3 regions of the Cupriavidus sp. 05N40 genome follow, and region 1 is predicted to be linked to each of the others. Evidence: predicted binding sites of a transcription regulator. Region 1 holds the regulator's gene; each other region holds the start of a gene.
What was found. Region 1 encodes sigma-54, which starts transcription at its own class of promoters, with help from an activator protein. Its sites were predicted from a motif close to TGGCANGNAANCTGCTTT; they were not measured.

Region 1 (4,648 bases):
GCCGCCCGCGGGCCAGAGCCGCCCGCGCCAACCGCCACCACGCCAATATGAATCCATTCCTGACGACATCGTCCTGTCGCCGTCGCAGCACGGCTGCCCTGCTGACGCTGGCAGCCATGCTCGGCCTTGCGCTGGCCGCGCCCGCCCGCGCCGAGAAGGCCGACCGCGACAAGCCACTGGTGCTGGAGGCGGACAATGCCAGCTACGACGACGTCAAGCAGGTGTACGTACTGACCGGCAACGTGGTGCTGACCAAGGGCACCATGGTGCTGAAGTCCGATGCGGCCGAAGTGCGCACCGACCCCGAGGGCTACCAGTACGCCGTGGCCACCTCGAAGGCAGGCAAGCAGGCCTATATCCGCCAGAAGCGCGACAACGTCGACGAATACATCGACGGCTGGGGCGACCGCATCGAGTCCGACGGCAAGCAGGAAATCTCCAAGCTGATCGGCCGCGCCCGCATGGCGCGCCTGGCCGGCGCCAAGCTGGTCGACGAGATCCGCGGTGCCGTGATCACCTACGACAGCCGCAACGAGTTCTACACGGCCACCGGCGGCGCCGAGAACGCCACGGCAGGCAGCCCGTCCGGACGCGTGCGCGCGGTGCTCTCGCCGCGCCAGGAGCAGCCCGCCAGCGGCGCCGCCGCCAGTCCGCTGCCGCTCAAGCCGGCCCCTGCCCCCRCCAACCCCTGACGCCGGCGCGCAGCAGCGCCGCCCGATCCACGGATTCAGCCTTCATGACCGCTACCCAAACCGAACCGTCCCAGCCCAACGTCCTGACCGAGAGCAGCACCCTGGTCGTGCGCCACCTGAAGAAGCGCTACGGCTCGCGCACGGTGGTCAAGGACGTGTCGCTCGACGTGAAGAGCGGCGAGGTGGTCGGGCTGCTGGGTCCCAACGGCGCGGGCAAGACCACTTCGTTCTACATGATCGTCGGGCTGGTGGCGCTGGACGAAGGCGACATCGTGCTCGACGACAAGCACATCAGCGGCCTSGCSATCCAYGAGCGCGCGCGCATGGGCCTGTCCTACCTGCCGCAGGAAGCCTCGGTGTTCCGCAAGCTCAACGTGCAGGAGAACATCCGCGCCGTGCTCGAGTTGCAGGTGCACGACGGCAAGCCGCTGTCCAAGGCGGATATCGAGCGACGCCTGGACTCGCTGCTCGACGACCTGCAGATCGCCCACCTGCGCGAGAATCCGGCGCTGTCGCTGTCCGGTGGCGAGCGCCGCCGCGTGGAAATCGCCCGTGCGCTGGCTTCCGCGCCGCGCTTCATCCTGCTCGACGAACCGTTCGCCGGCGTGGACCCGATCGCGGTGGGCGAAATCCAGCGCATCGTCAGCTTCCTCAAGGCRCGCAACATCGGCGTGCTSATCACGGACCACAACGTGCGSGAGACGCTTGGCATCTGCGACCACGCGTATATCATCAGCGAAGGCACCGTGCTGGCGTCAGGCCAGCCCGAAGACATCATTGCCAACGAATCGGTGCGCAAGGTCTACCTGGGCGAGAACTTCCGCATGTAACGCGGGGCGCGGCCTACTGCCGCGCAGCCGGGATATTCGCGGCCAGGCGGCGTTCATGTCGCCTTTCATCCTGCAAACGATCACGGCGGCATCAGCGATAGCAATTTCCGTTCCAACGGCATGGAAGTTGCGCATAAAATAGGTCGCATGAAACCGTCGCTACAGCTCCGCCTCTCGCAGCATCTCGCGCTTACGCCGCAACTCCAGCAGTCGATCCGGCTGCTGCAACTGTCCACGCTCGAACTGCAGCAGGAAGTTGAGCAAGCGCTCACCGAGAACCCCCTGCTCGAACGCGAAAACGACTGGATCGAAAGCCCGCTGCGCGTGGGTGCCGATGGCTCCGTCAACCTGCAGAGCGCGCCCGCGCCTGCGCCCGCCGATGGCCAGGGCACCAGCGAGAACCGCCCCGACGGCGCCGCCGATGGCGACGACAACTACGCCGACAGCGGCGAGGATTACGGCAGCGACTGGAGCCTCGACGACTTTGCCCGCCGCCCGCAGGGCGACGAGGACGAAAAGACGCCGATGCAGCTGCGTGACGCCGAGCCGACGCTGCGCGAGCACCTGATGGAGCAACTCGCGCCGCTGAAGATTTCCATGCGCGACAAAGGGCTCGCGATCTTCCTGGTCGAGTCGCTGGACGACGACGGATACCTTAGCGCTTCGCTCGAGGAGATCTGCGCCGAACTGCCCGAGGAACTCGAGTTCGAGATCGACGAGGTACACGCCGTCCTGACCCTGCTGCAGAGCTTCGACCCGGCCGGCGTAGGTGCGCGCAACGCCGCCGAATGCCTGGCGCTGCAACTGCGCCGGCTCACCCATCCGCAGCGCGAACTGGCCCTGACCATCGTCACCAGCCACCTGGAGCTGCTCGCGGTGCGCGACTACACGCGCCTGAAGAAAGCGCTGCAGGTCGACGAGGCCGACCTCAAGGCCGCGCACGAACTGATCCGCTCGCTCGCCCCGTATCCCGGCCATGCCTATAGCCGCCCCGAGGCGGATTTCGTGGTGCCGGATGTTTTCGTGCGAAAAATGAGCGGCGGCTGGATCGCGCAACTCAATCCGGATGTGATGCCGCGGCTACGCATCAACGATATGTACGCGCAGATTTTGCGCGGTGCAAAAGGCGATTCAGGGGCTGCCGGACTGCAGCAAAAATTGCAGGAAGCACGCTGGTTGATCAAGAATATCCAGCAGCGCTTCGACACCATATTGCGCGTCGCACAAGCGATTGTCGAACGTCAAAAGAACTTCTTCACCCACGGGGAAATTGCGATGCGCCCCTTGGTTTTGCGGGAGATTGCCGATACACTGGGTCTACACGAGTCCACCATCTCTCGGGTGACAACCAATAAATACATGGCAACGCCGATGGGGACTTTCGAGCTGAAGTATTTCTTCGGCAGTCACGTATCCACAGAAACCGGCGGCGCGGCCTCTTCAACGGCAATTCGAGCGTTGATCAAGCAACTCATAGGAGCCGAAGATCCCAGGAATCCCCTGTCGGATAGCAGGATCGCCGAACTGCTCGGCGAGCAAGGCTTCGTGGTGGCGCGCCGTACCGTCGCCAAGTACCGCGAGGCGCTGAAAATCCCTGCCGTAAATCTCCGCAAGTCTTTGTAGCCGAGTTGCATCGCCTGCCTGATGCAACTCTTTCAGAAGGAGAAACGCTATGAACTTCAAGATCAGTGGACACCACTTGGACATCACGCCCCCGCTGCGTGAGTACGTGGAAACGAAACTGGAGCGTATCGTCAGGCATTTCGATCAAGTCATTGGCGTAAGTGTGCTGCTATCTGTCGACAATACAAAAGAAAAGGACCGGCGGCAGTACGCGGAAATCAATCTACATCTCAAGGGCAAGGACATCTTTGTCGAAGCGCATCACGAAGACCTGTATGCCGCTATCGACGCGCTAGTCGACAAGCTCGACCGGCAGGTGATTCGCCACAAGGATCGCGTGCAAAGCCACGACCGCGAAGCGGTCAAGTATCAATTGGCCGCAGCGCAGATGCAGCAATGACCGTGCCTGGCGGCCCACCTAGGGGGCCGTCGGTGTCAGTCCCTTGAAACCAGAACAAGCCGCGCCCGATGCGCGGCTTTTTTGCGCACATTTTTGTGGCGTTCTCCCGCATTTACGGCCGGTATCGAATCACGCAAGGGGATTCCGCAAGGCCACGCTCCCGGTGTATGCTGTGCAATACATAAGCAATAGCGCGGCAATTTTTCCGTGCGCGCGGCACCGCTTCCGCGCATCGGCTATTGCAATGCACAAGGCGGGGGCGGGCCTGCTCTATAATGGCCAGACGCCCGACACCGGCATGGGATAACCGGTGAAACGAGGGCACGAGCCTTTCTATCCCCTTTGCCTGGTGCGGCCCTCTCCTGGCCACGGGCCTGCTTACTAGAAAAACCTGCGCATTCCACATGAATCGTTTGGCTAAATTGCTGCCACCCGGCAACATCAACCTCGACGTCAGCGTCACCAGCAAGAAGCGGGTGTTCGAACAGGCCGGGCTCCTCTTCGAGAACAACCATGGCGTAGCGCGCGCTACCGTGACCGACAACCTGTTCGCCCGCGAATCGCTGGGCTCGACCGGCCTCGGAGCCGGGGTTGCCATTCCGCACGGTCGCATCAAGGGCCTCAAGCAGCCCCTGGCCGCCTTCATGCGCCTGGGCGAGCCGATCCCCTTCGAGTCGCCTGACGGCAAGCCGGTGTCGCTGCTGATCTTCCTGCTCGTGCCCGAACAGGCTACCCAGCAGCACCTGGAGATCCTTTCCGAGATTGCCCAGCTGCTGTCCGACCGCGAAATGCGCGAAGGACTCGCTACCCTGCCCACTCCCGATGCCGTGCACCAGTTGCTGACGCAATGGCATCCCTGACCCGCCGGGGCAAGCCCTGCCCGGCCAACAGGGCCGTTGCCTCCCCGGCCTGAAAGCCTGTCCCCCGAAAGCACCGCATGGAACTCACTGGCGTCACCTCGCAGTCGATCTTCGACGACAACGCAGCCGACATCAAACTCTCCTGGGTCGCTGGCCTGGAAGGGGCCGACCGGGCCTTCGACGTTGAGTTCGCGCGTGAAGCCACGTCCGCCGCCGATCTCGTCGGGCACTTGAACCTGATCC
Region 2 (7,155 bases), on a different contig from region 1:
TCGACAAGGAAGCGGCGCAGGACAGCATCTACAAGGGCCTGATCTCGAGCGGCTGGATGACCTGCTCGATCATGATGCGGCTGCTGGTGGACAGCATGACCACCGGTGCGGCCAGCATGGGCTCGCCCGGCGTGGACGAGATCCGCTGGCTCAAGCCGGTCTATGCCGGCGATACGCTGAGCGTGTCGCTGGTGGTGCTCGACGCGCGCGCATCGGCCTCCAGGCCGGACCGCGGCGTGGTGCACACGCAATGGGAAGCCACCAACCAGCGCGGCGAGCTGGTCTGCACGGTCAAGGGCATGGGCATGTACGGCCGCCGCCCGGTCTGAGAGGCCGTTGCCAGCCCGCGGACATCAAGGCATCATCTGGCCGCACCGACGCCGATCGCGGCCGCCGCTCACCACCACAACAACGAGGAGACATCATGCGTACCATCGCTTCGCTCGAAGAACTGGAAAGCCTGCAGGGCCAGGAAGTGGCCACCAGCGACTGGATCGAGATCACCCAGCAACAGGTCAACCAGTTCGCCGAAGCCACCGGCGATCATCAATGGATCCATATCGACGTGGAGCGCGCCCGCCGCGAATCGCCGTTCGGCGGACCGGTGGCGCACGGCTTCCTGACGCTGTCGCTGCTGCCGGCCTTCATGCATAACGCGCTGGACATGCCCGGCGTAAAGATGGGCGTGAACTACGGGCTGAACCGCGTGCGCTTCACCGCGCCGGTGCCGGTCGGCAGCCGCCTGCGCGCGCGCGTGAAACTGCTGTCGGTGGAGCGCCTGGAGCCGCTGCCCAACGCGCCCGGCCTGGTCGGCGCACAGTCGAACTGGGAGGTCACGGTCGAGCGCGAAGGCAGCGACCGGCCCGTGTGCGTGGCGGAATCGATCAGCCGCCGCTATTCGTAGTCCTCGCGACGCGGCCGCGGCGGCGAGCCCGCCCCGGCCGCGTGCCTGCCTCAGGCCGGCGACCGCGCCGGCATCATCTCCTGCGTGGCCCTTGCCAGCGCCTTTGCCGAGCGCTCCGGATTCAGCCACAGCAAGCCCATCGCACCGCTGACGAGCAGGAGCAGGGCGTTGATGGTGAAGCCCACGTCGAAGCCGCCGTTCATGCCGTGGCGCTGCACCAGCTGCCCCATCACCGCCGGCGCCACGATGCCCGCCAGCGAAATCACCGCGGTATGGATCGACAGCACGCTGCCGCGCTGCGCTTCGGGCACGACCTGGGCCAGCATGGCGGGCGAGAGTGCATAGGCCACCGGCGGCAGCGCGCCCGCCACCGCCAGCAGCAGGACCATCGGCACCGGCGACAGCGTCACCGATTCGATCACCAGGTACATCACGCCGCCCGCCATGGCCGGGACTGAAATCAGGACGCCGCGCGCCAGCCGCGAAGAGGCGCCATTGCGCAGCATGCGCTGCGACAGCCAGCTCAGCACCAGCGTGGTCGGCATGGCCGCCACCACGATCACCGCGTACCAGCGGCCCGTGGCCACCGGGTTGAAGCCGAGTCCCTTCTCCATCCACGCCGGCAGCCATGTCAGCGCGAGCGCGAGTGCCCAGTAGGCGCAGAAGTTCAGCGCCATGCACGACAGCACGGTCGGGTCACGGAAGATGCGCCGGTAGGGCAGCCGCGCGGCGGGCGCGCCGCCGCCCGCATGTTGCGCCGCGGGCTGGGTCAGCGAGCCTTCGCGGCCCACGCAGAGCCACATCACGCTCCACGCCGCGCCGATCGCGCCGAGGACGATGAAGTTGGCGCGCCAGCCCCACTGCAGCGACACCAGCGGAATCGCCAGGCCCGCCACCAGCAGGCCCACCGTGGCGCCCTGGTTCACCACCGCCACGGGCAGGTTGCGCTTGTGGTCGGGAAACCATTTGTAGAGCGCATGCACGGAGATCGGGAAGGCCGGACCCTCCGCCGCGCCCAGCAGCATGCGGCACACCAGGATGGTCATGGCCGAGCCGGCCAGCACCACGGGCACCTGCAGTACCGCCCATGCCACGCCCATCGCCAGCAGCAGCCAGCGCGTGGCAACGCGGTTGGAGAGAAAGCCCACCAGCACGGTGGACAGCGCGAACAGCCAGAAGAAGCTGCTGGCGACCAGTCCGAATTCCGCGGGCGACAGCTTCAGGTCCGCCATCATCGGCACGGCGACCATGCCCAGTACGATCTTGTCGAGGAAGTTGATCAGCGCGAGCCAGGTCAGCATCGAAGCCATGGCCCAGGCGCGACGCGGCTGGTAGGACGAGGGAAGGTTCATGGGTATGCGCGGTGGGTGGCAGGGAAGAGGCGGGTGGGAATCGGGTGGGAAGCGGGGCGCGGCGCGTTCAATCCAGGTGCCGCACGATCAGATCGCGCAGCCGTCCGGGCTGCTCCGGCATGGCCAGGTGGCCGCCGCCGGTCTCCGCGCAGCGCGCCTGATCGCCGGCGCGGCGACAGTGGCCATGACCGCTTTGTCTTGCAGGCGCTCTCATTGGCATTCTCCTGTCGCGGGTCGTGACCCGACGGCGTGGGCGGGCAGGGTGGCTAGCGGGCCGCGGCCTCAGCCGCCTTGCGCAGCGTGAAATCCCGCCGGCGCGGCGTGGCTGGCTGCCAGCGGTACGCCGCGGACCGGTCCCGCTTCGGTGCAAAGGAAAAACTGCAGGGATGAAAGGGGATGTCGCTGCCACGGCCGGGACAGGTGTTGTCGCGCCACGTGCCGACGACCGTGCCGGCCAAGCCCGCCCCGCTGACCACGATACGGTCGGCGCCGGGCACGCCCGTGCGGGCGCCGGTGCCGTCCAGCTGCTGCCGTGCGGCTTTCAAATTGGCTGTCTCCGGTTGCTGCTTTTTCTATGTGCCGCCGCAGCGATGGGGAACCATAGAGCCGTTTCCGGATTCGGGCAAGTCACGGCGCAGCATGTCGCGCGCGAAGGCAGGCGACCGGCGCGCTGCAGTATGGTGCCGCCGCGCACCAGCGCCGCCGGTGCCGGTGTGCAGGTGTGCCCCAATCTGAAGTGGGCTTTGCGCGCCGCACATGCTTGGTGCGCGCGGGCGGCGCACTGTCGTGGTGCGCAAGGGCCGGCCGTTGTCGCCGGAGGCGCCCGGGCCCGTGCTGGAGGGCCCGGGCACGCGCTTCACGCCATGGCACGCTAGTTGCAGAAGCATTCCCGGGGTGCGTTGTTCCTTATCAAACACGACAATCTGGGAGCTGTAATGAAACGACGTGACATGCTGAAGCTGTCGGCGGTAGCCGCCGCGGCGCTTTTCGCAACCGCTGGCGTCAGCCCGCTGGCAATGGCGCAGTCCAAGGAGCCGATCAAGATCGGCATCCTGCATTCGCTGTCCGGCACCATGGCCATTTCCGAAACGTCCCTCAAGGACGTGGCGCTGATGACCATCGACGAGATCAACAAGAGCGGCGGGGTCCTCGGCCGCAAGCTCGAACCGGTGGTGGTGGACCCGGCCTCCAACTGGCCGCTGTTCGCCGAGAAGGCCCGCCAGCTGATCACCAAGGACAAGGTCGCCGTCACGTTCGGCTGCTGGACTTCGGTATCGCGCAAGTCGGTGCTGCCGGTCTACGAGGAACTGAATTCGTTGCTGTTCTACCCGGTGCAGTATGAAGGCGAGGAGATGTCCAAGAACGTCTTCTATACCGGCGCGGCACCCAACCAGCAGGCCATCCCCGCGGTGGAATACCTGATGAGCAAGGAAGGCGGCGGCGCCAAGCGCTTCTTCCTGCTSGGCACCGAYTACGTSTACCCGCGCACCACCAACAAGATCCTGCGCGCCTTCCTCAAGAGCAAGGGCGTGGCGGACAAGGATATCGAAGAAGTCTACACGCCGTTCGGCCACAGCGACTACCAGACCATCGTCGCCAACATCAAGAAGTTCTCGCAGGGCGGCAAGACCGCGGTGATCTCCACCATCAACGGCGACTCCAACGTGCCCTTCTACAAGGAACTGGGCAACGCCGGCCTGAAGGCCAAGGACGTGCCGGTGGTGGCGTTCTCGGTCGGCGAGGAAGAGTTGCGCGGCATCGATACCAAGCCGCTGGTGGGCCACCTGGCCGCGTGGAACTACTTCATGTCGGTCAAGAACCCCGAGAACGATGCCTTCAAGAAGCAATGGGCTGCGTGGGTCAAGGCCAACAACCTGCCGGGCGCGGAGAAGCGCGTGACCAACGACCCGATGGAAGCCACCTACGTTGGCATCCACATGTGGGCGCAGGCAGTGAAGAAGGCCGGCACCACCGATACCGACAAGGTGCGCGCCGCCATGTATGGCCAGACCTTCAAGGCGCCGGACGGCTTCACGCTGACCATGGGCGAGAACCATCACCTGTACAAGCCGGTGATGATCGGCGAGGTCAAGGGCGACGGCCAGTTCTCGGTGGTGTGGAAGACCCCGAAGGCAGTCCGCGCGCAACCGTGGAGCCCGTTCATCGCGGGTAACGAAGGCAAGCCGGACAAGGTGATGTAAGGCCTGTCGGGCTACTTCACATTGCCAGGCCTTGCTCCTCCGTCCCGTGCGCGGGACGGAGGAGCAAGGCAGCGGGAGCGAAACAGCGGGTCTTCTACCGCCTCGTGCTGCTCCCACCCGAACACAGAGAACACCAAGACGCGACCCAACGCGCCACCAAGACTCCGCCGGCACTTATGCACCGATCCCAATTCATTTCCGCCGTGCCGTGGCTGCGCGCCCTGCTGGCAGCGCTGCTGCTGGCCGCCGCGCCGCTGTGGGCGGCGCCGCTGACACAGGCCGACCTCAAGCCGCTGGTCGAAGACGACTTCGACGCCAAGACCGCGGCGCTGAGCGCGCTCACCAAGGCGCCGGCAGAGCAGGCCGCTCCCATCCTCAAGGCGCTGCAGGACGATACGCTGCAATACGCTCCCGCTGTCGGCATGGTGCGCCAGGACGGCGACAAGCTGGTCGATGCCATCAGCGGCAAGCCGGTCGACGTCAAGCCCGACGCGCTGGAGTCGCTCACCCTGAACAACAGCCTGCGCGCAATGGTGGACAGCGCGGCCAGCAGCATGCTGCTGCAGTCGTCCGACGCTTTGGTGCGCGCGCAGGCCGTCAATACGCTGCTGGACCAGCCCGGCAGCGCCTCGCGCGAAGTCGTGGAAGCCGCGCGCAAGGCCGAGGCCGACGCCGGCCTGCGCACCAAGCTCGACGTGATCTGGGCCAATATCGTGCTGGCCGACGGCAACCGCAATGACCGGCTCGAAGCGATCAGGATCCTCGGCCTGGACAGCAATCCGCAAAGCCGGCAGAAGCTGCAGCCGCTGCTGGAGAAGGACGCCGCCGGCAACTACCGCGAGCCCGATGCGGAACTGCGCGGCGCCGCCCAGCAGGCGCTCGATGCGCTGCGCGGCGACCAGCGCCGCGCCGAGCTGATCGGCAACCTGTTCGCCGGCCTGAGCCTTGGCAGCGTGCTGCTGCTGGCCGCGCTGGGCCTGGCCATCACCTACGGCTTGATCGGCGTCATCAACATGGCGCACGGCGAATTCCTCATGATCGGCGCCTATGCCACCTACATGGTGCAGGGCGTGTTCCGCGCGCACTTCGCCGGCGCCTTCGACTGGTACCTGCTGGCGGCGCTGCCGGCATCGTTCCTGGCCTCGGGCATCGTCGGCTTCGTGCTCGAGCGGCTGGTGCTGCGCCATCTCTACGGGCGGCCGCTCGAAACGCTGCTGGCCACCTTCGGCGTAAGCCTGCTGCTGATGCAGGCGGTACGCACGCTGTTCGGCGCGCAGAACGTGGAAGTGGCCAATCCGTCCTGGATGAGCGGCGGCATCGAGATGCTGCCGGGCCTGGTGCTGCCCTACAACCGCATGGTCATCATCGTGTTCGCGCTGGCCGTGGTGGCGGTGGCGTGGGGCGTGCTCAACCGCACGCGGCTCGGCCTGTTCGTGCGCGCCACCACGCAGAACCGCACCATGGCGGCCTGCGTCGGCGTGCGCACGTGGAAGGTGGACAGCTACGCCTTCGCCTTCGGCGCGGGCATCGCGGGGCTGGGCGGCTGCGCGCTGTCGCAGATCGGTAATGTCGGGCCGGATCTCGGCCAGGCCTACATCATCGATTCGTTCATGGTCGTGGTACTGGGCGGCGTGGGCCAGCTGGCCGGCACCATCATCGGCGCCTTCGGCCTGGGCCTCATCAACAAATTCATCGAGCCGTTCTACGGCGCGGTGCTGGCCAAGATCTTCGTCCTGGTGCTGATCGTGCTCTTCATCCAGAAGCGCCCGCAGGGACTGTTCGCGCTCAAGGGGCGCAGCGCGGAGGCATGATGCAGACAACGACAACCAATCCATCCCCAACGGGCTTCCGCCTGGCGGTGCCCGCGCGCCAGCCGCTGTTCTCGCGGCGCGGCTGGGCCGCGCTGCTGGCGATCGCGCTGATCGTCGGCGTGGGCGTGCCGGTGTGCGCGCTGCTGCTGCCCGAAGGCCATCCGCTGCACCTGTCGGCGTACGCGTTGACGCTGGTCGGCAAGATCATGTGCTTCGCGCTGGCCGCCATCGCGCTGGACCTGGTGTGGGGCTATTGCGGCATCCTGAGCCTCGGCCACGGCCTGTTCTTCGCGCTCGGCGGCTATGCCATGGGCATGTACCTGATGCGCTCCATCGGGCGCGAAGGCGTGTACAAGAGCGACCTGCCGGACTTCATGGTGTTCCTCGACTGGAAGGAGCTGCCGTGGTTCTGGCACGGCACCGAGCACCTCGGCTATTCGATGCTGCTGGTGGTGCTGGTGCCGGGCGTGCTGGCGTGGCTGTTCGGCTTCTTCGCCTTCCGTTCGCGCATCAAGGGCGTGTACCTGTCGATCATCACGCAGGCGATGACATACGCCGCCATGCTGCTGTTCTTCCGCAACGAGACCGGCTTCGGCGGCAACAACGGCTTCACCGACTTCAAGCGCATCGCCGGCTTCGCCGTGGCCGCGCCGCACACGCGCACCGCGCTGTTCGTGCTCACCTTCGCGGCCTTGCTGGCGGGCTTCGTGGCCTGCCGCTACATCGTCACGTCCAAGCTCGGCCGCGTGGTGACGGCGGTGCGCGATGCCGAGATGCGCGTGATGTTCTCCGGCTACAACCCGCTTGGCTACAAGCTGTTCGTGTGGACCTTCTCTGCCGTGCTGTGCGGCATTGCCGGCGCGCTGTACGTGCCGCAGGTGGGCATC
Region 3 (16,264 bases), on a different contig from region 1:
CACCAGGCACTGCATCAGCACCGACAGCATGTTCTTCGAGCGGACCAGGCCGCCGTAGAACAGGGCCAGGCCGGGCAGCGTCAGCAGGATGACGAAGGCAGTCGATACCAGCAGCCAGGCGGTGTCGCCCGTGGTCGGCACGGGTGCCGGGGCGGCGGCGGGAGCCGCTGCCTCTGCCGCGGGAGCAGCCGCTGCAGGCGCCGCGGCGGCCGGAGCCGCTGCCGGGGCCGCGGCGGCAGCCGGAGCCGAGGCTTCCGCGGCGGGCTTGTCCTGCGCCACGGCGTGGGTGGCCACGCCGATGCCGGCCGTGCCCAGGGCCAGCGCCAGGGCGCCGGTGCTCAGGATGCGCTTGATCCAGGATTTCATGTGATTAACCTCTTGTCGTTGGGCTGTGCGTCACAGCGCATCGCCGCCGGTCTCGCCGGTGCGGATGCGGATGACCTGCTCGATCGGGGCAACAAAGATCTTGCCGTCGCCGATCTTGCCAGTGCGCGCCGATTTTTCGATCGCCTCGATGGCCCGGTCGACCACGTCGTCCGGGACGGCCACTTCGATCTTCACCTTGGGCAGGAAGTCCACGATGTACTCCGCGCCCCGGTACAGCTCGGTATGGCCCTTCTGGCGGCCGAAGCCCTTGACTTCGGTCACGGTGATGCCGGACACCCCGACGTCCGAGAGCGCTTCGCGCACCTCGTCGAGCTTGAACGGCTTGATGACAGCGATGATCAGTTTCATCCGATTTCTCCTCTGAGCGGGTCGGCCCGGTATCCGCCCGGCGCCCGCTCTACCTCATGCTGGTTTAGAAAGTCTTGGTGATCGAAGCCCAGGCCGTGGCGCGGCCGACATAGCGACCGGACGTATTGGTATAGACCGAGTTGTGCGCGTTGGTGTCGATATAGGCGACCGCCAGCGCGAAGCCCTTGCCCAGGTCCTTGGTCAGGCCGATCTTCCAGTCCGTGTACGAGGCGCTGTTGATGTGCTTCACGTTCTGGTAGCCGACGTGCGCGTTCACCGTCAGGTCCCAGAAGTTCAGCGGCACGTTGGCCGTCAGGTCCACGTAGTAGCTGTACTTGCTGTCGGCAAAGCCGAACAGGTTGGTCAGCGACTGCGAATACTTCAGGAACACCGGGCCGTAGCCCGCGCCGACGTACAGTTCCGTGGTGTACGGGCGCGTGAAGCCGGCCGGGTAGTCGCCCGGGTAGTAGTACTGCAGCACGCCGGCGTCGTAGTTCCATTCCAGCCCGGCGATCGTGACGGTGTTCTTGAAACCGCCGTAGAAGTCCATCTCGATCGGCGCCGAGACCTGCGAGTTGCTGTCGCTGAGCCAGCTGATGTTCGAGTTCCAGTTACCGATGTAGAAGCCACTCGAATGCGAGTAGTCGAAGCCACCCTGGATGGCGGGGCGGTGATTGGTCTGCATCAGGCCGCGATAGCGATATTCGGTAGCCAGGGTCACATTGGCCGTGAACGTATGCGGCGAGGCCTCGGCCGCGGCGGCAGGAGCCGCCGCGGCGTCGGATGCGCTCTGGGCAAAAGCTGCGGAGCTGAGGCCGCAAAGCACAACTGCACTGGCACTGACTGCAAGGGCCAACTTCTTCATGGATTTCTTCTCCTTTTCCTCTGGCTCGGTACTCGTGTGTTTGGATTCGATAGTGAAACAAGGCTCCCGGATTCATTACTGCAACTGCCGTGCCAGGTCTGCCGCCATGCAGGAACCGTATTTTTGTGAAGAAAGGACCTCTCCCCTGCGTCATTGGAAAGCCCGCTGAGCGGCCGGCGGCACGTTAAAAGGTGTTACCAGGCCTCGCCGGCGCTTTCCCGGCGGCGCATGAAGCGCGATAATCGGCCCAAGCCGGCGGCAGGTGCCGTGCACGCACCGCGTTTGCCCGCGTTCCGGCCGGGTGCACCGTGATGCAGCACGCGAAATCCGCCCACCCATCATCCGCACCAAGGCGGTGCAAAAGGAGAATCACCATGAAACCGACCGACCTGTTCAACGATTTCCAGGCCAAGGTCAGCGAAGCCTTGCGCAACTCGCCCGCCAAGGACATCGAGAAAAACGTGCGCAGCATGATGACCCAGGGCTTCTCCAAGCTGGACCTGGTCACGCGCGAGGAATTCGACGTGCAGTCGCAGGTGCTGGCCCGTACCCGCGCGCGCCTGGAAGAACTGGAAGCCCGCGTGCTCGAGCTGGAGCGTCGCGCCGCCGGCGGCTCCGACAAGCCGGCTGCCGGCTGAAGCGCTTGGCGCGCCGCGCATCCGCCCCGGGTCGCCGATGACGCCGGGCAAGCGTCTTGTCCGCCATCATGGCCGCCGCACTCCGGCGGCCATTTTCGTTAACACTTCCTTGAAGTTTGCGGAGCAACGATGAGCCTCGCCCTGCTGCGCAGCCGGGCGCTGACCGGACTCGAGGCGCCGCTGGTGTCGGTCGAGGTTCACCTCGCCAACGGCCTGCCTGCCTGCAGCATCGTCGGCCTGGCCGACACCGAGGTCCGTGAAAGCCGCGAGCGGGTCCGCGCGGCCATCATCAACAGCCGCTTCGAATTCCCGAACCGGCGCATTACCGTCAACCTGGCCCCGGCCGACCTGCCGAAGGAATCCGGACGCTTCGACCTGCCCATCGCCCTGGGCATCCTGGCCGCGAGCGGCCAGATCCCGCTGGACGGGCTGGATGCCAGCGAGTTCGCCGGCGAGTTGTCGCTGTCCGGCGATCTGCGCCCGGTGCGCGGCGCACTGGCCATGGCGATGAGCCTGCAGCGCGACAATGCGCTGCGGCAGGCCAGCGATGCCGGGCCGCCGCGCACCTTCGTGGTGGCAGCCGAGAACGGGCCGGAAGCTGCCCTGATCGACGGGGTCACCGTCTATGCGGCGCGCTCCCTGCTGGAAGTCTGCGCTCACCTTGGCCCGCTCCCCGAGGGCCGGCTGCCGCGCGCCGAACCGCTGCTGGCTGTCGGCGGCGCCGAGCCCGCCCGCCCCGACATGCGCGACGTCCGCGGCCAGGCGCAGGCGCGCCGCGCCATGGAGATCGCCGCCGCCGGACAGCATTCGGCGCTCCTGATCGGGCCGCCGGGCACCGGCAAATCCATGCTGGCGCAGCGCTTTCCCGGCCTGCTGCCGCCCATGACACTGGAAGAAGCGCTGGAATCCGCCGCGGTGCAAAGCCTCACCGCCGCCGGCTTCCACCCCGCCCGCTGGCGCGAGCGGCCCTACCGCGCGCCGCACCACACCGCCTCGGCGGCGGCGCTGGTCGGCGGCGGCGGTAATCCCCGCCCCGGTGAAATCTCGCTCGCCCATCACGGCGTGCTGTTTCTGGACGAACTCCCCGAATTCGACCGCAAGGTGCTCGAAGTCCTGCGCGAGCCGCTGGAGTCAGGCCGCGTCACCATCTCGCGCGCCGCCCGCCAGTCCGATTTCCCGGCCCGCTTCCAGTTTGTCGCGGCCATGAACCCCTGCCCCTGCGGCTACCTCGGCCATCCGTCCCGGCCTTGCCGCTGCACGCCCGACCAGGTGCTGCGCTACCAGTCCCGGCTCTCCGGCCCGCTGCTCGACCGCATCGACCTGCAGATCGAAGTGCCCGCCCAGGACCAGCAGGAAATGCTCGATGGCCCGCCCGGCGAGCCCAGCGCCGAGGTGCGCGAGCGCGTACTGGCGGCGCGCGCCCGCCAGCAGGCGCGCCAGGGCAAACCCAACGCCGCCCTGGCAGGCCGCGAGATCGACGAGCATTGCCCGCTCGCGCCCGAAGCGCAGGCGATGCTGCGCGGCGCCATGACCAAGCTGGCCTGGTCGGCGCGCGCGTATTTCCGGGTCCTGAAGATCGCCCGCACGTTGGCGGACCTGGAAGGCGCCGAGCTATTGCAGCCCGGCCATGTGGGCGAGGCGATCCAGTACCGGCGTGCTTTGCGCACGCCGTGATTGCATCGTGAAAGACTGGGAACTGGCACGGGAGAGAGGTACTCGCGCGGTCGGCGCGAGCTTACGATATTCGCCGCTTGATTTTCATTTACACGAAGGCCAGCAAAAGCCTTCTAGGCTGCACACGGAAACACTGCGATCCCGTGAAAAATGGCGCCGTTCTCCAGTCTCACCCGATATGGCATGGCGACATGAATGCCGCCGTCGGCCGCCGATCCCAGCATGATTTTGGCGCCGATGCCACCCGAATCGAAATCCTCGTGGCTCTGCACTGCATCACTGCGCGTGAAAATCGACTTCCCCTTGAGCCATCCCTTTTTACCACCCGCCATTGCCACCAGTTGGAAATCGACGGTTGCAACAGAATTGAGGATCGAGAAGCTTGCCTTTCCACCGACCGTGCCGGCCTGCTGATTGCTATCGATATTGGTGCCGTTAACAAAAGTTATCGTGGTGACACGTGGCGCGCCGCACCGATAGGTCCAATTGCCAGGCATCGCCCTTAATGGCTTGATGAGCAGGTAATGCCATGACCACCGAGGGCTCCCATCAAGAATCTCCGTGCTTCCTTGCGGGGTAGTCAGCGTACCGGCCGACCATCGGCCTAATGCGAAATCCGCGTTCCCCGAAACATCGCCCAACTGCATCGACGCACCCGATAATCTAAAGTTAGCCAGGGAAGTCAATGCGCCGCTGTCCACCTGTCGATAAGTAGTCAACGGAGCCAACGTAAATCCGGAGGGACCGATGAGCGAGAAAATAGCCGGATTGTCATTTCGGAAAAGCGCCGACACGCCGCCCAAAATGCCGTTCGGCAATTCCGACTCGGACGATCCGGGTTTATCGGTGCGCCTTTCCCATCCGTCGCAGGCGCTCATGCCACTCGCCGCCATCAAAAGCAATGAGCAGAGAAATAAATCCCTTGGTTCCATGAAGTTGTGCGCTTGGTTCAGGGCTCTCAATGATTGCGAGGTTGAGACCCACCACAGCGGAGAACAATCGTTCCTAAACAGTGGCTTACCTGCGTGCGCAAGCCCATCAGAAACCGCTCAAAGTTGCATGAGAAATTTCCGCATGCATGGGGCGTAAACGTGTGGTGTGTCGACGTGCGAGAAGAAAGATATGCAGTCAGCAGGCAGCAGTAGGCTGCTGGAAGCAGGGAGTACGCTACAGAAAGACGAGCGCCGCAAAACCGGGTCGCGCCGGCGGCCACGCAGAACCGCTATTGGGATCTCGGACCGACCCCTGTCTGCTGGCACGCCGGACGCTGTCATCCGAACTTCACGGCATTTCCCTGTCCGGCGCGCGATGTACCTTCACCCGCGCGGCGGCACCGCGACGGGCGGCTCCGCGGGCGGCGGATCCTCTTCGGGCGGCAGCGGCAGGTCGGGAGGGACGCCCGGCGGCGCGGGCTCATCGGCCGGCGGCACGGTATGGGCGGGATGGCGGCGCGGCTGGGCCTGCACGGCGTGAGAATGGGGCATGACTGGTCTCCGCGTCGGACGATTCACCTCACCTATTTAAGCAAACGCCCCCGTCAGAAGCCAGCGGCATGCTGAAAGCCGGCCCGCGGCACCCGGCCGCCGGAGGGCACGCCACTTCGGCCGCTTCGGTCATCAGGCATCAGGCCGGATGCCGCCTGACGAAGAACAGCGCCGCGCCTACGGCCACCAGCACGCTGCCGAACACGCGGTTCTGCCAGCGCATCGCCCGCGCGTTGCGGAACAGGCCGCGCATGCGCGAGGCGAGCAGCGCGTAGCCGTGCATCACCACCAGGTCCACGCCGCACATGGTCGCGGCGAGGATCGCGAGCTGGGGCGCCAGCGGGTGATTGGGATCGATGAACTGCGGCAGCACCGCGACCATGAAGATGATCCCCTTGGGGTTGGTGACATTGGTCAGCAGGCCGGTGGCAAAGCGGCGGCGCGGGCTCAGGGCGGCCACGCGCGGCGCGCCGGCTTCGTCGCCCTGGTCCGCGGCGGCCGGGCCGTCTTCCACGCGCGCGCGCCACTGCTGCACGCCCAGGTAGACCAGATATAGCGCGCCGACCGTCTTGACCACGACAAAGGCGTGTTCGGAGGCAAGCAGCAGCGCGCCCAGCCCGCCGCCCGCCACCAGCAGGATGATCACCAGTCCGGTCTGCAGGCCGAAGATGGTGGTGGTGGTCTTGCGCAGCCCGTAGGACAGGCCATGGCTCATCGACAGCACGGCCCCCGAACCCGGAGACACGGCAATCACCCAACAAGCTGCGAAATAGGCCAGCCAGACTTCCAGACGCATGACATCACTCCTTGAATAGAATCCAGAATCGCGCCCGCACGGGCGCTTGCAAACGTTATCTCATCGGCCCGGCGCGCGGCATGGGGCACCACCGGCCCGGCGCAGCTCAGAACGGATGGAAGCTGGTGAGGAACTGGTCGACCTGCTCGGCCTGGCGCTGGTCGCGCGCCGCGTCGCCCGCCTCCAGCACCACCGCCTGGTAGACATGCACGCCCGAGGCCACCAGCCTTGCCGTCAGCCTGCGCGCCGACTTGTCCTGCGGCGACACTGCCGCCACCTGCACCTCCACGCCCTCCAGCGCCACCGCCGGCGTGGCGGCGGACATCACCGTCACCTGGCGGGTCTTGACCGCATCGGCCGGATGCGGCCCGAGATTGCCGAGCAGCCCGGCCTGCATCGATGCCAGCGCAGCCTGCCGCATGGCGGCATCGTCGGCCGGCAAGGTCACCACGCCCACGGCGAACAGGGTCTCGTCGACCCGCGCCGCCTCCATCGTCATCGGCAGCTTGCGCCCGGCAATCGACACCTCGCGCGCGGCGCCGCTCGGCTTGCCCGGATAGAGCGCGGCATAAGCCCCTTCGTTGGACTGGATGGTGCGCCAGTCATAGCGCGGCGAGCAGGCAGCCAGCGCACAGATGGCCGCGATCGCAACAAGCCCGGCGAGCGAGGGTGACGAAAAACGGGAAAACCAGGCGTGTGGCATCGCGGCAGTCGGGGGGGCTGAAAGCCTGGCAGCGGTCCTGCGAACCCTGCCCGGGAATGTGCGGTCCCGCACCCCAAGGCATGCCGGCACGGCGCCTCGGGTTCGGGCAGAAGCCGCTATTATCGGGGAACCCGCGCGCCAGCGCGCATTCATTGCCCACCCCATGCCACGCTCTTTGCAAACCTTGCCACCGGCGCCGCCATCGCCAAGCACGCGTGCGCGGCTGGCCGCGCGCGCCGCGATGCTCGGCGCAGTCCTGCTCGCCATCGGCACCGCGGCGATGGCCGCCTCCACGCACCTGCCGCCTGCCACGGACCTCGCCGCCCAGGCCGCGGCGGCCGCCAGCAGGGGCGAGCCGCTGGTCGTGCTGGTCACCCTGCCCGACTGCGTCTACTGCGAGACCGTGCGCCGCAACTATCTCGGCCCGCAAGCCGCCAGCGGCGAGATCGTCGCGCGGGAAATCGACATGACCTCGAATGCGCCCCTGCGCAACGCGGACGGCACCATGACCACCGCGCGCGAATGGGCACGCAGCCGCAATGTGGCGGTGGCGCCTACGGTCCTCTTCCTCGATGCACGCGGCCGCTCGCTGGCCACGCCGCTGCGCGGCCTGCAGCCTGACTTCTACGGCGCCTACCTGGAACAGGCGCTGGACCAGGCCCGCTCTGCCCTGGCAGCGACGCCGCGGTGAGCCGCGGTCCGGGCCAGGCCGCGCGGATTCCTGCGGCCAATCGCCGCACCCTTGGCGGCGCCGGAATTGCCTCCGGCAGCGCATCGGCGGGGGCAGTAGAATGAGAGCTTGTCTCTGACCTGTCGGCACGCATCATGACGACCTCGGCTTCCCCCTCGCCTTCCTCCCAGCGCAAGCTCTGGCCCGTCATCGCGGGCGTGCTGCTGGCCGCCGTGCTCGGCTGGTTCGGCTATCGCGCCATCGCGCCGGCCAACGCGGCGCCGCCGGCCACCTTCACCCTGCTGTCCGGTGAAAAGGTGAGTACCGCCGATCTCAAGGGCAAGGTCTACCTGGTCAACTTCTGGGCCACCAGCTGCGTCACCTGCGTCAAGGAGATGCCGGAAATGGTCCGCACCTACGACAAGTTCAAGGACAAGGGCCTGGAGTTCGTGGCCGTGGCGATGAGCTACGACCCGCCGATGTACGTGATGAACTATGCGCAGACCCGCAAGCTGCCGTTCAAGGTGGCGATGGACTCCGACGGCGCGGCGGCCAAGGCGTTCGGCGAAGTGCAGCTGACGCCGACCACCTTCGTGATCGACAAGGACGGCCATATCCTCAAGCGCTACGTGGGCGAGCCCGAGTGGGACGCGCTGCACAAGCTGCTCGACGGCGCCCTGGCCAAGGCCGCCTGACCGGGACCGCCCGGCCAGCGCCAGAGCCAGAGCCACCTTTTCCGCAAGCCTTTCCAGCCACATACCCGATGGCAAGGCCAGGCACGCAACGCCCCGGCTTGCACGCCTGGCCTGTATAGATATACAGTTACCGGCAGCTTTCCCCCGCCCATGCACGGCAGCGCACATGCGCGCGCCCGCATTCCTGAGGCCCCTGCCGTGTTACTCGATTCTTCCCCTGCCTTGCTGGATTCCGCGCCCGGCGACGCACTTTCCGCCGTGCCGCCTGCCCAGGCCACGCCCGCCTATCTCGCCAGCCTGAACCCCGAGCAGCGCGCCGCCGTGACGCACGAGGCGGCCGCGCCGCTGCTGGTCATCGCCGGCGCCGGGTCGGGCAAGACCAATACCCTGGCGCACCGCGTGGCGCACCTGGTGCTGGGCGGCGCCGATCCGCGCCGCATCCTGCTGCTGACGTTCTCGCGGCGCGCCGCCGCCGAGATGGGGCGGCGCGTCGAGCGCATCGTCGACCAGGCGCTCGGCAACCGGGCATCCGGCGCGGGGCGCGCCGCGCTGCACTGGTCCGGCACCTTCCACGCCATCGGCGCGCGCCTGCTGCGCGAGTACGCCGAGACGCTCGGCCTGTCGCCCAGCTTCACCATCAGCGACCGCGGCGACGCCGCCGACCTGATGAACATGGTACGGCACGATCTCGGCCTGTCGGCCCAGGCCTCGCGCTTCCCGCGCAAGGAGACCTGCCTGGCGATCTACTCGCGCGCGGTCAATACGCAGGCCCCGCTCGACGACGTGCTCAAGCAATGGTTTCCGCGCTACGCCATGTGGGCGGATGCATTGCGCGGCCTGTTCGCCGGCTACGTGGAGGCCAAGCAGAAGCAGCACGTGCTGGACTACGACGACCTGCTGCTCTACTGGGCCCAGGCGCTGGGCGAACCGGCGCTGGCGCAGGACATGGGCGCGCGCTTCGATCACGTGCTGGTCGACGAATACCAGGACACCAACGCGCTGCAGGCCACCATCCTGCTGGCGCTCAAGCCCGACGGCCGCGGCCTCACCGTGGTGGGCGACGATGCCCAGTCCATCTACGCCTTCCGCGGCGCCACGGTGCGTAATATCCTCGATTTCCCCACGCAGTTCTCGCCGGCGGCGGACATGGTCACGCTGTCGCAGAACTACCGCTCCACGCAGCCCATCCTGGCTGCCGCCAACGCGGTGATCGGCCTGGCGGCCGAGCGCTTCACCAAGGACCTGTGGTCAGACCGCGGCTCGGCCGAAAAGCCGGACATCGTGGTGGTCAACGACGAGGCCGACCAGGCCCGCTACGTCGCCGAGCAGATCCTGGCGCGGCGCGAAGCCGGGCTGGCGCTGATCGCGCAGGCCGTGCTGTTCCGCGCCGCCGACCACAGCGCGCAGCTGGAGATCGAGCTGGTCCGCCGCAATATTCCCTTCGTGAAATTCGGCGGCCTGAAATTCCTGGAATCGACCCACGTCAAGGATGTGCTGGCGGTGGTGCGCTGGATGGAGAATCCGCGCGACCGCATGGCGGGTTTCCGCGTCCTGCAGCTGATGCCGGGCGTGGGCCCCAAGACCGCCGCGCGCGTGCTCGACGCCATCGATGTCGCAACCGGGCCGCTATTCGCGCTCGAATCGTTCGAGGCGCCCCCGGCGGCGGCCGAGGCCTGGCCGCAGTTCGTCGCGCTGGCGCGCAGCCTGATGGCGCCGGCCGCGCCGTGGCCATCGGCCTTCGAGCAGGTGGTGGCCTGGTACCAGCCGCACCTGGAGCGCATGCACGACGACGCCCACGCGCGCGCCGCCGACCTGCAGCAGCTCGAACGCATCGCCGCCACCTACGCCTCGCGCGAGCGTTTCCTGACCGAACTCACGCTCGACCCGCCCGACGCCTCCAGCGACGAATCCGGCGTGCCGCTGCGCGACGAGGACTACCTGATCCTCTCCACCATCCACTCGGCCAAGGGCCAGGAATGGAAGGCCGTCTATGTGCTCAACGCCGTGGACGGCTGCCTGCCGTCGGACCTGGCCACCGGCACCACCGAGGAGATCGAGGAAGAACGCCGCCTGCTCTACGTGGCGATGACGCGCGCGCGCGACCACCTCGACATCGTGGTGCCGCAGCGCTTCTATGTGCACCAGCAGCCCGGCTACGGCGACCGCCACGTCTATGCCTCGCGCACGCGCTTCCTGCCCAACCGCGTGATGCCGCTGTTCCACAGCCGGGCGTGGCCACCGCCGCCGCCCGTGCCGGACGCGCCGGCCAAGGCGCCGCTGCCGAAGCTGGACCTCGGCAGCAAGATGCGCGATATGTGGCGCTGAGTCGCTGAGTCGCCGCGCCTCAGTGCACCGCGGCGCCCGCCGCGCGCACCACTTCGACCAGCGCACCCGCGCGCAGCGTCGCGGCGATGGCTTCGATGTCGTCGGTCATGTAGCGGTCCATCGCCAGGAAGGGCACGCGCTCGCGCACGAAGCCGAACACCGCGCGCCCGGCCGGCGACAGGTGCTCCACCGCGCCCGCCAGCTCAGCCGCCTGGCATGCCGCCAGCAGCTCCACGGCGAGGATGTACTGGTTGTTGTCGATGATGCGGCGCGCATTGCGCGCGCCGATCAGCCCCATGCTCACCACGTCCTGGTTGTCGCCGTTGGACGGCACGCTCTGGATGCTGGCCGGGCTGCAGATGGTGCGGTTCTCCGCGATCAGCGCCGTGGCCGGATACTGCGCGCCCGCGAAGCCGCAGCTCAAGCCCTCGTTGGCGGCCGCCAGGAAGGCCGGCAGCCCGTTGTTCAGGTGCGGGCTGAGCAGGCGGTTGAGGCGGCGCTCGGACACCACGCCGAGCTGGGTGGCGGCGATGGCCAGGAAGTCCATGGCGAATGCCACCTGCTGGCCGTGGAAATTGCCGCCGTGGAACAGCTCGCCGTCATCGAAGAACAGCGGGTTGTCGTTGGAGGAATTCAGTTCGCGCTCCACCACCGCGGCGCAGTGGCCCAGCGTGTCGCGCACCGCGCCCAGCACCTGCGGGATGCAGCGCAGCGTGTAGGCTTTCTGGATGAACACGCCGGTGCCGGTGTTCTTCTCGGCGCCGGCGCGCGTCTTCATCTCGCCGGCCAGCTGGCCGTGGCCGGACAGGCGCGTGGCGCCCGCCAGCAGCGCGCGCATATTGGCCGCGGACTGCACCTGTCCCGGATGCGGCTTGGCGATATCGTGGCCATGGGTCATGAAGGCATCGGCCGAGGCGTTGAGCCCCTCCAGCGCCAGCGCGGCGATGATTTCCGCCTGCGTCACCTGCGCGCGCATGGTCTCCAGCAGCAGGCACGACATGCCGGTCATGGCCGAGGTGCCGTTGATCAGCGCCAGCCCTTCCTTGTAGGCCAGCTTGATGGGTTCGATGCCGTGCTCGCGCAGGACCTGCGCGGTGGGCGCGGTGCTGCCGTCGGCCAGCAGGACCTTGCCCTCGCCGATCAGCGTGATGGCGATATGCGACAGCGGCGCGAGGTCGCCGCTGGCGCCCAGCGAGCCCACCTGCGGCACCGCCGGCGTGATGCCGGCCTCCACGTAGCGCAGCAATTGCTCGATCACCAGCGGGCGCACCGCCGAATAGCCGCGCGCCAGCGCATTGGCGCGCGCCACCATCATGGCGCGCACTTCCTCGCGCGCGAACAGCGGGCCCACGCCGGCGCAGTGGCTGCGCAGCAGGTTTTCCTGCAGCGCGCGGCCATGCTCGATATCCACCCAGTTGTGCACCAGTTCGCCGAAGCCGGTGGAGACGCCGTAGATCGGGATATTGGCCGAGGCCAGCTGCTCGAAGCGCGCCCGCGCATCGGCCACATGCTCGCGCGCCGCCGCGTCCAGGCTTGCGGCACTGGCGCCGCGCGCAACCTGCGCCACGGCGGCAGCGGTGAGTTGATGTCCATCGACCTGCACGGCCACGCCGGCCTCCGGGGTGGATGCGGGCTGGCGGGATACCTCGTTCATGGCTTGTTCCGGGTGATCTGTTCGGGGCACGCCGGGGCGATGCAGTGCCGCGCGGCGTGCCGGGCCCGCGAGTGTATCAAGAGATGAACGCGACTTTGCGCCTACAGCCCGTAGCGCTTGATCTTCTCGTACAGGGTCGCCTTGCCCACCTGCAGCAGGTCCGCCGCCTGGCTGACCGCGCCGCCGGTGCGCGCCAGCGTGTCGGCGATCACCGCGCGCTCGTAGTGCTCCATGCGCTCCTTGAGCGGCGTGGAATCGTCCAGCGCGTCGGCGCGCGCGCCGCCCTCCGGCACGCCCAGCACCAGGCGGTCGGCCGCGTTGCGCAGCTCGCGCACGTTGCCCTGCCAGGCGCGCTGCATCAGCGCCTGGCGCTGCAGCTCGGAAAGAATGGGCGCGGGCCGCTGGTAGCGCACCGCCGCTACCAGCATGAAGTGCTCGAACAGCGGCACGATGTCTTCGCGCCGCTCGCGCAGCGGCGGCAGCGGGATCGTCACCACGTTGAGCCGGTACAACAGATCCTGGCGGAACGTGCCCCGCGCCACCAGCGCTTCCATGTCGCCCTTGGCGGCGGCCACGATGCGCACGTCGATGGCGATCGAGGCATTGGAGCCCAGCCGCTCCAGCGTGCCTTCCTGCAGCACCCGCAGCAGCTTGACCTGCAGCGCCAGCGGCATGCTCTCGATCTCGTCGAGGAACAGCGTGCCGCCCGAGGCATGCTCGAGCTTGCCCACGCGGCGCTTGCCCGCGCCGGTGAAGGCGCCCGCCTCGTGGCCGAACATCTCGCTCTCGAAGATGGCCTCCGGCACCGCGCCGCAGTTCAGCGCCACGAAGGGTGCCTGGTGGCGCGTGGACAAGGTGTGCAGGCTGCGCGCCACCAGTTCCTTGCCGGTCCCGGTCTCGCCGTTGATCATCACCGGCACGTCGGTGGCCGCCACGTTGGCCACCAGCGTGCGCACCTGTTCGATCGCCGGCGAGCGTCCGATGATGCGCGTGCCCGCGGCCGGGCCGGCCAGCTCGCGGCGCAGCGCACGGTTCTCCAGTTCCAGCGCGCGGCGCTCCAGCGCCCGGCGCACGGTCTCGGTAAGGCGGTCCGCGCCGAACGGCTTCTCGATGAAATCGTAGGCGCCTTCGCGCATGGCCTGTACCGCCATGGTGATGTCGCCGTGGCCGGTGACCAGGATCACCGGCACGCCCGGGGCGGCATTGCGGCAGTGTTGCAGCAGGTCCAGGCCGCTGGCGCCGGTGAGCCGCACGTCGGTCACCAGCACGCCGGGAAACTCGGCCGACAGGTGCGGCATGGCGGCCTCGGCCGAGGGCAGCGCCAGCACATTGAAGCCAGCCAGCTCCAGGCTCTGCGCGGTGGCCTGGCGCACCAGGGGTTCGTCTTCGACGAACAGGACACGCAATCCGTCTTGCATGGCGATGCTCACTGGGTGTTGGTGGAGGAAGCGCCGGATGGCGCGGCGGCAGATGCGGAGGACGGCGCCACGGCAGCGCCGGGCAGCGTCGCGCGCCGCAGCACCACCAGGAATTCGGCGCCGCCCCCCGCACGGTTGGCCGCGCTCAGCTGGCCGCCGAACTCGCGCACGATGGAGGTGGAGATGGCCAGTCCCAGGCCCAGCCCCTGGCCGATTTCCTTGGTGGTGAAGAACGGCTCGAACAGCCTGGGCAAGGCGTCATCGGCGATGCCGCCGCCGTTGTCGCGCACGGCGATGCTGACCGTCTCGCCCTGCTCGCTGACCGCCACTTCCACGCAAGGGGCCGCCGGCAGGGCAGCCGCCAGCGCATCCAGCGCGTTGCCGATCAGGTTGAGCAGCACCTGCTCGAGCTTGAGCTCGTCGGCCCAGACCGCCGGGCCCGGCGGCGGCGACAAGCCTTCCACCTTCAGCGCGACCTGGCCCAGGCGCGGCGCCATCAGCGCCAGCACGTGGTCGAGCGCGGCGCGCACGGGCACCGCGTGGCGGCGCGGACGCGCCTTGCCGGCGAACAGCTTGAGCTGACCGGTGATCTTGCCCATGCGCGCGGTGAGATCGGCGATGGCGGCGAGGTTGTCGGTGGCGGCATCGAGCTTGCCGCGCTCGAGCAGCACGCGCGTGTTGTCGGAGAACGTGCGCAGCGCGGCCAGCGGCTGGTTCAGCTCATGGGTGATGCCCGCGGCCATCTGGCCCAGCGCCGCCAGCTTGCTGGCCTGCACCAGCTCGTCCTGCGCCGCGCGCAGCTCGCTTTCGGCGCGCGTGCGCTCGGCCACCTCGGCCTCGAGCTGCTCGTTGATCGCCATCAGGTCGGCGGTGCGCGCCTCCACGCGGCGCTCCAGCTCGTCGTAGGCGGCCTCGAGCAGGCGCCGGCCGTACTCGATGTCGCGCGCGCGCTGGCGGCGCTGGCGCCAGTTGAACAGCAGCAGGCACATGCAGGCGTAGGCCAGGGCCGCGCCCAGCGTGGCATTGCGCGCGCTGGCCAGCACCGGATCCAGCGCGGCCAGCACCTGCATGGTCCAGTCGGCCGGGCCCACCTTGCGGCTGACTTCCAGGTACCGCTCAGCCTTGCCGCCGGTGCCGATGCGCACCAGCCGCGCGCCCTCGCCCAGCACGGTCTGGCCGAGCCAGCGCGTGACCGGCGACTGCAGCGCGTCCAGCGGCAGCGGCTTGACCTCCTGGTCGTGGTACTGGCGCGTGCGGTCCAGCTCCGACTGCAGCTCGGGCGGCAGCGGGCGCAGCGTGCGGTACTGCCAGCCCGGCACGGAGGAAAGGAAGATCACGCCGTGGTCGTCGCTTACCATCACCGGCTCGGCGCCGCCGGCACCGGCACGCTGGAACCATTCCAGGTTGAGCTTGACCACGGTCACGCCCACCACGCGGCCGCCCGCCTTGACCGGCTGGGCGATGTAGTAGCCCGGCTCGTCGCTGGTCACGCCGATGGCGTAGAAGCGCCCGACCTCGCCACGCGAAGCGATCTGGAAATACGGCCGGAAGCGATAGTCGGTGCCGACGAAGCTGCCCGGCTCGTCATGGTTGCTGGCGGCCAGCGCGAGCCCGTTGGCGGCGATCACGTAGGTGGCCGAGGCGCGCGCGCGGCGGTTGACTTCAGCGAGATAGCGGTTGGCCGCCGCCACGCGCGTCGGGTCGTTGGGCGCGGCGAGCAAGTCGTGTACGAAGGGATGGAGCGAGACCAGCGCCGGCAGGAACTCGTAGCGGTCCAGCGTGCTCTCCAGCGTGGCCGAGTAGCGGTCGGCGCGCGTGGCCGTGCTTTGCTGCAGGGCGTCGATGCCGCGCTGCACCGAAACCAGCCAGGTCAGCGAGCACAGCACCAGCAGGCCGACGGCCAGTGCCGCGGCGAAGCCCCGCCAGGTGCCGCCACCATCGCCCGGCGCATGCACCAGGCGGGCGGAAGCGGGATCATGCACGGCGAGAAAATCGTCGGAATGTGGCATCGGCGCACGCGTTGGGACACGCGCCGATGATACCCGCTGGCGGGCGGCGCCGGCTGGCGCCGCCGCCCCGCCGGGGCCGCGGGGGCCGCCGGCGGCGTCCTCAGCGGACGCCGGGGCCGGCTTCGGCAAGTTCGGCCGTTTCATCGCCGCCACGGCGCAGCGCGCGATCGAGCTGCGCGCGGTCCAGCTCGTGCTCCCAGGCCGACATCACCACCGTGGCCACGCCGTTGCCGATGATATTGGTCAGGGCGCGGCATTCGCTCATGAAGCGGTCGATGCCGAGGATCAGCACCATGCCCGCCACCGGGATGTCAGGCACCACCGCCAGCGTGGCGGCCAGCGTGATGAAGCCCGAGCCGGTCACGCCGCTGGCGCCCTTGGAGGTGATCATCGCCACGCCCAGCACGGTGAGCTGCTGCAGCAGCGTCAGCTCGATGCCGGTGGCCTGGGCGATGAAGATCACCGCCATGGTCATGTAGATATTGGTGCCGTCCAGGTTGAACGAGTAACCCGTGGGTACCACCAGGCCCACCACCGACTTGGAGCAGCCGAGCTTTTCCAGCTTTTCCATCAGGTGCGGCAGCGCCGCTTCCGACGA

Region 2: urtA (urea ABC transporter substrate-binding protein) is a predicted target of sigma-54. The motif match lies at 3,121-3,138, and genes of this name have one in related genera.
Region 3: AC1DO7_RS25000 (TorF family putative porin) is a predicted target of sigma-54. The motif match lies at 1,678-1,695, and genes of this name have one in related genera.

Annotation. Positions count from the first base shown of each region.
Region 1 is NZ_JBFTND010000028.1:38,715-43,362, forward strand. It holds gene lptA (lipopolysaccharide transport periplasmic protein LptA) at 48-692, shown strand; gene lptB (LPS export ABC transporter ATP-binding protein) at 737-1,522, shown strand; gene AC1DO7_RS09065 (RNA polymerase factor sigma-54) at 1,670-3,145, shown strand; gene hpf (ribosome hibernation-promoting factor, HPF/YfiA family) at 3,195-3,545, shown strand; gene ptsN (PTS IIA-like nitrogen regulatory protein PtsN) at 3,950-4,405, shown strand; partial or broken gene AC1DO7_RS09080 (HPr(Ser) kinase/phosphatase) at 4,483-4,648, shown strand, end outside.
Region 2 is NZ_JBFTND010000082.1:6,708-13,862, forward strand. It holds gene AC1DO7_RS19805 (MaoC family dehydratase) at 1-329, shown strand, start outside; gene AC1DO7_RS19810 (MaoC family dehydratase) at 425-904, shown strand; gene AC1DO7_RS19815 (MFS transporter) at 955-2,256, opposite strand; gene AC1DO7_RS19820 (hypothetical protein) at 2,324-2,470, opposite strand; gene AC1DO7_RS19825 (hypothetical protein) at 2,523-2,801, opposite strand; gene urtA (urea ABC transporter substrate-binding protein) at 3,192-4,457, shown strand; gene urtB (urea ABC transporter permease subunit UrtB) at 4,634-6,268, shown strand; gene urtC (urea ABC transporter permease subunit UrtC) at 6,268-7,155, shown strand, end outside.
Region 3 is NZ_JBFTND010000117.1:6,032-22,295, reverse strand. It holds partial or broken gene AC1DO7_RS25010 (ammonium transporter) at 1-366, opposite strand, end outside; gene AC1DO7_RS25005 (P-II family nitrogen regulator) at 397-735, opposite strand; gene AC1DO7_RS25000 (TorF family putative porin) at 800-1,600, opposite strand; gene AC1DO7_RS24995 (accessory factor UbiK family protein) at 1,975-2,238, shown strand; gene AC1DO7_RS24990 (YifB family Mg chelatase-like AAA ATPase) at 2,368-3,912, shown strand; gene AC1DO7_RS24985 (hypothetical protein) at 4,026-4,844, opposite strand; gene AC1DO7_RS24980 (hypothetical protein) at 5,229-5,396, opposite strand; gene AC1DO7_RS24975 (LysE family transporter) at 5,536-6,192, opposite strand; gene AC1DO7_RS24970 (hypothetical protein) at 6,299-6,895, opposite strand; gene AC1DO7_RS24965 (thioredoxin fold domain-containing protein) at 7,137-7,586, shown strand; gene AC1DO7_RS24960 (TlpA disulfide reductase family protein) at 7,721-8,260, shown strand; gene AC1DO7_RS24955 (ATP-dependent helicase) at 8,411-10,585, shown strand; gene cmdF (tyrosine 2,3-aminomutase) at 10,605-12,239, opposite strand; gene AC1DO7_RS24945 (sigma-54-dependent transcriptional regulator) at 12,341-13,657, opposite strand; gene AC1DO7_RS24940 (sensor histidine kinase) at 13,666-15,666, opposite strand; gene AC1DO7_RS24935 (dicarboxylate/amino acid:cation symporter) at 15,767-16,264, opposite strand, start outside.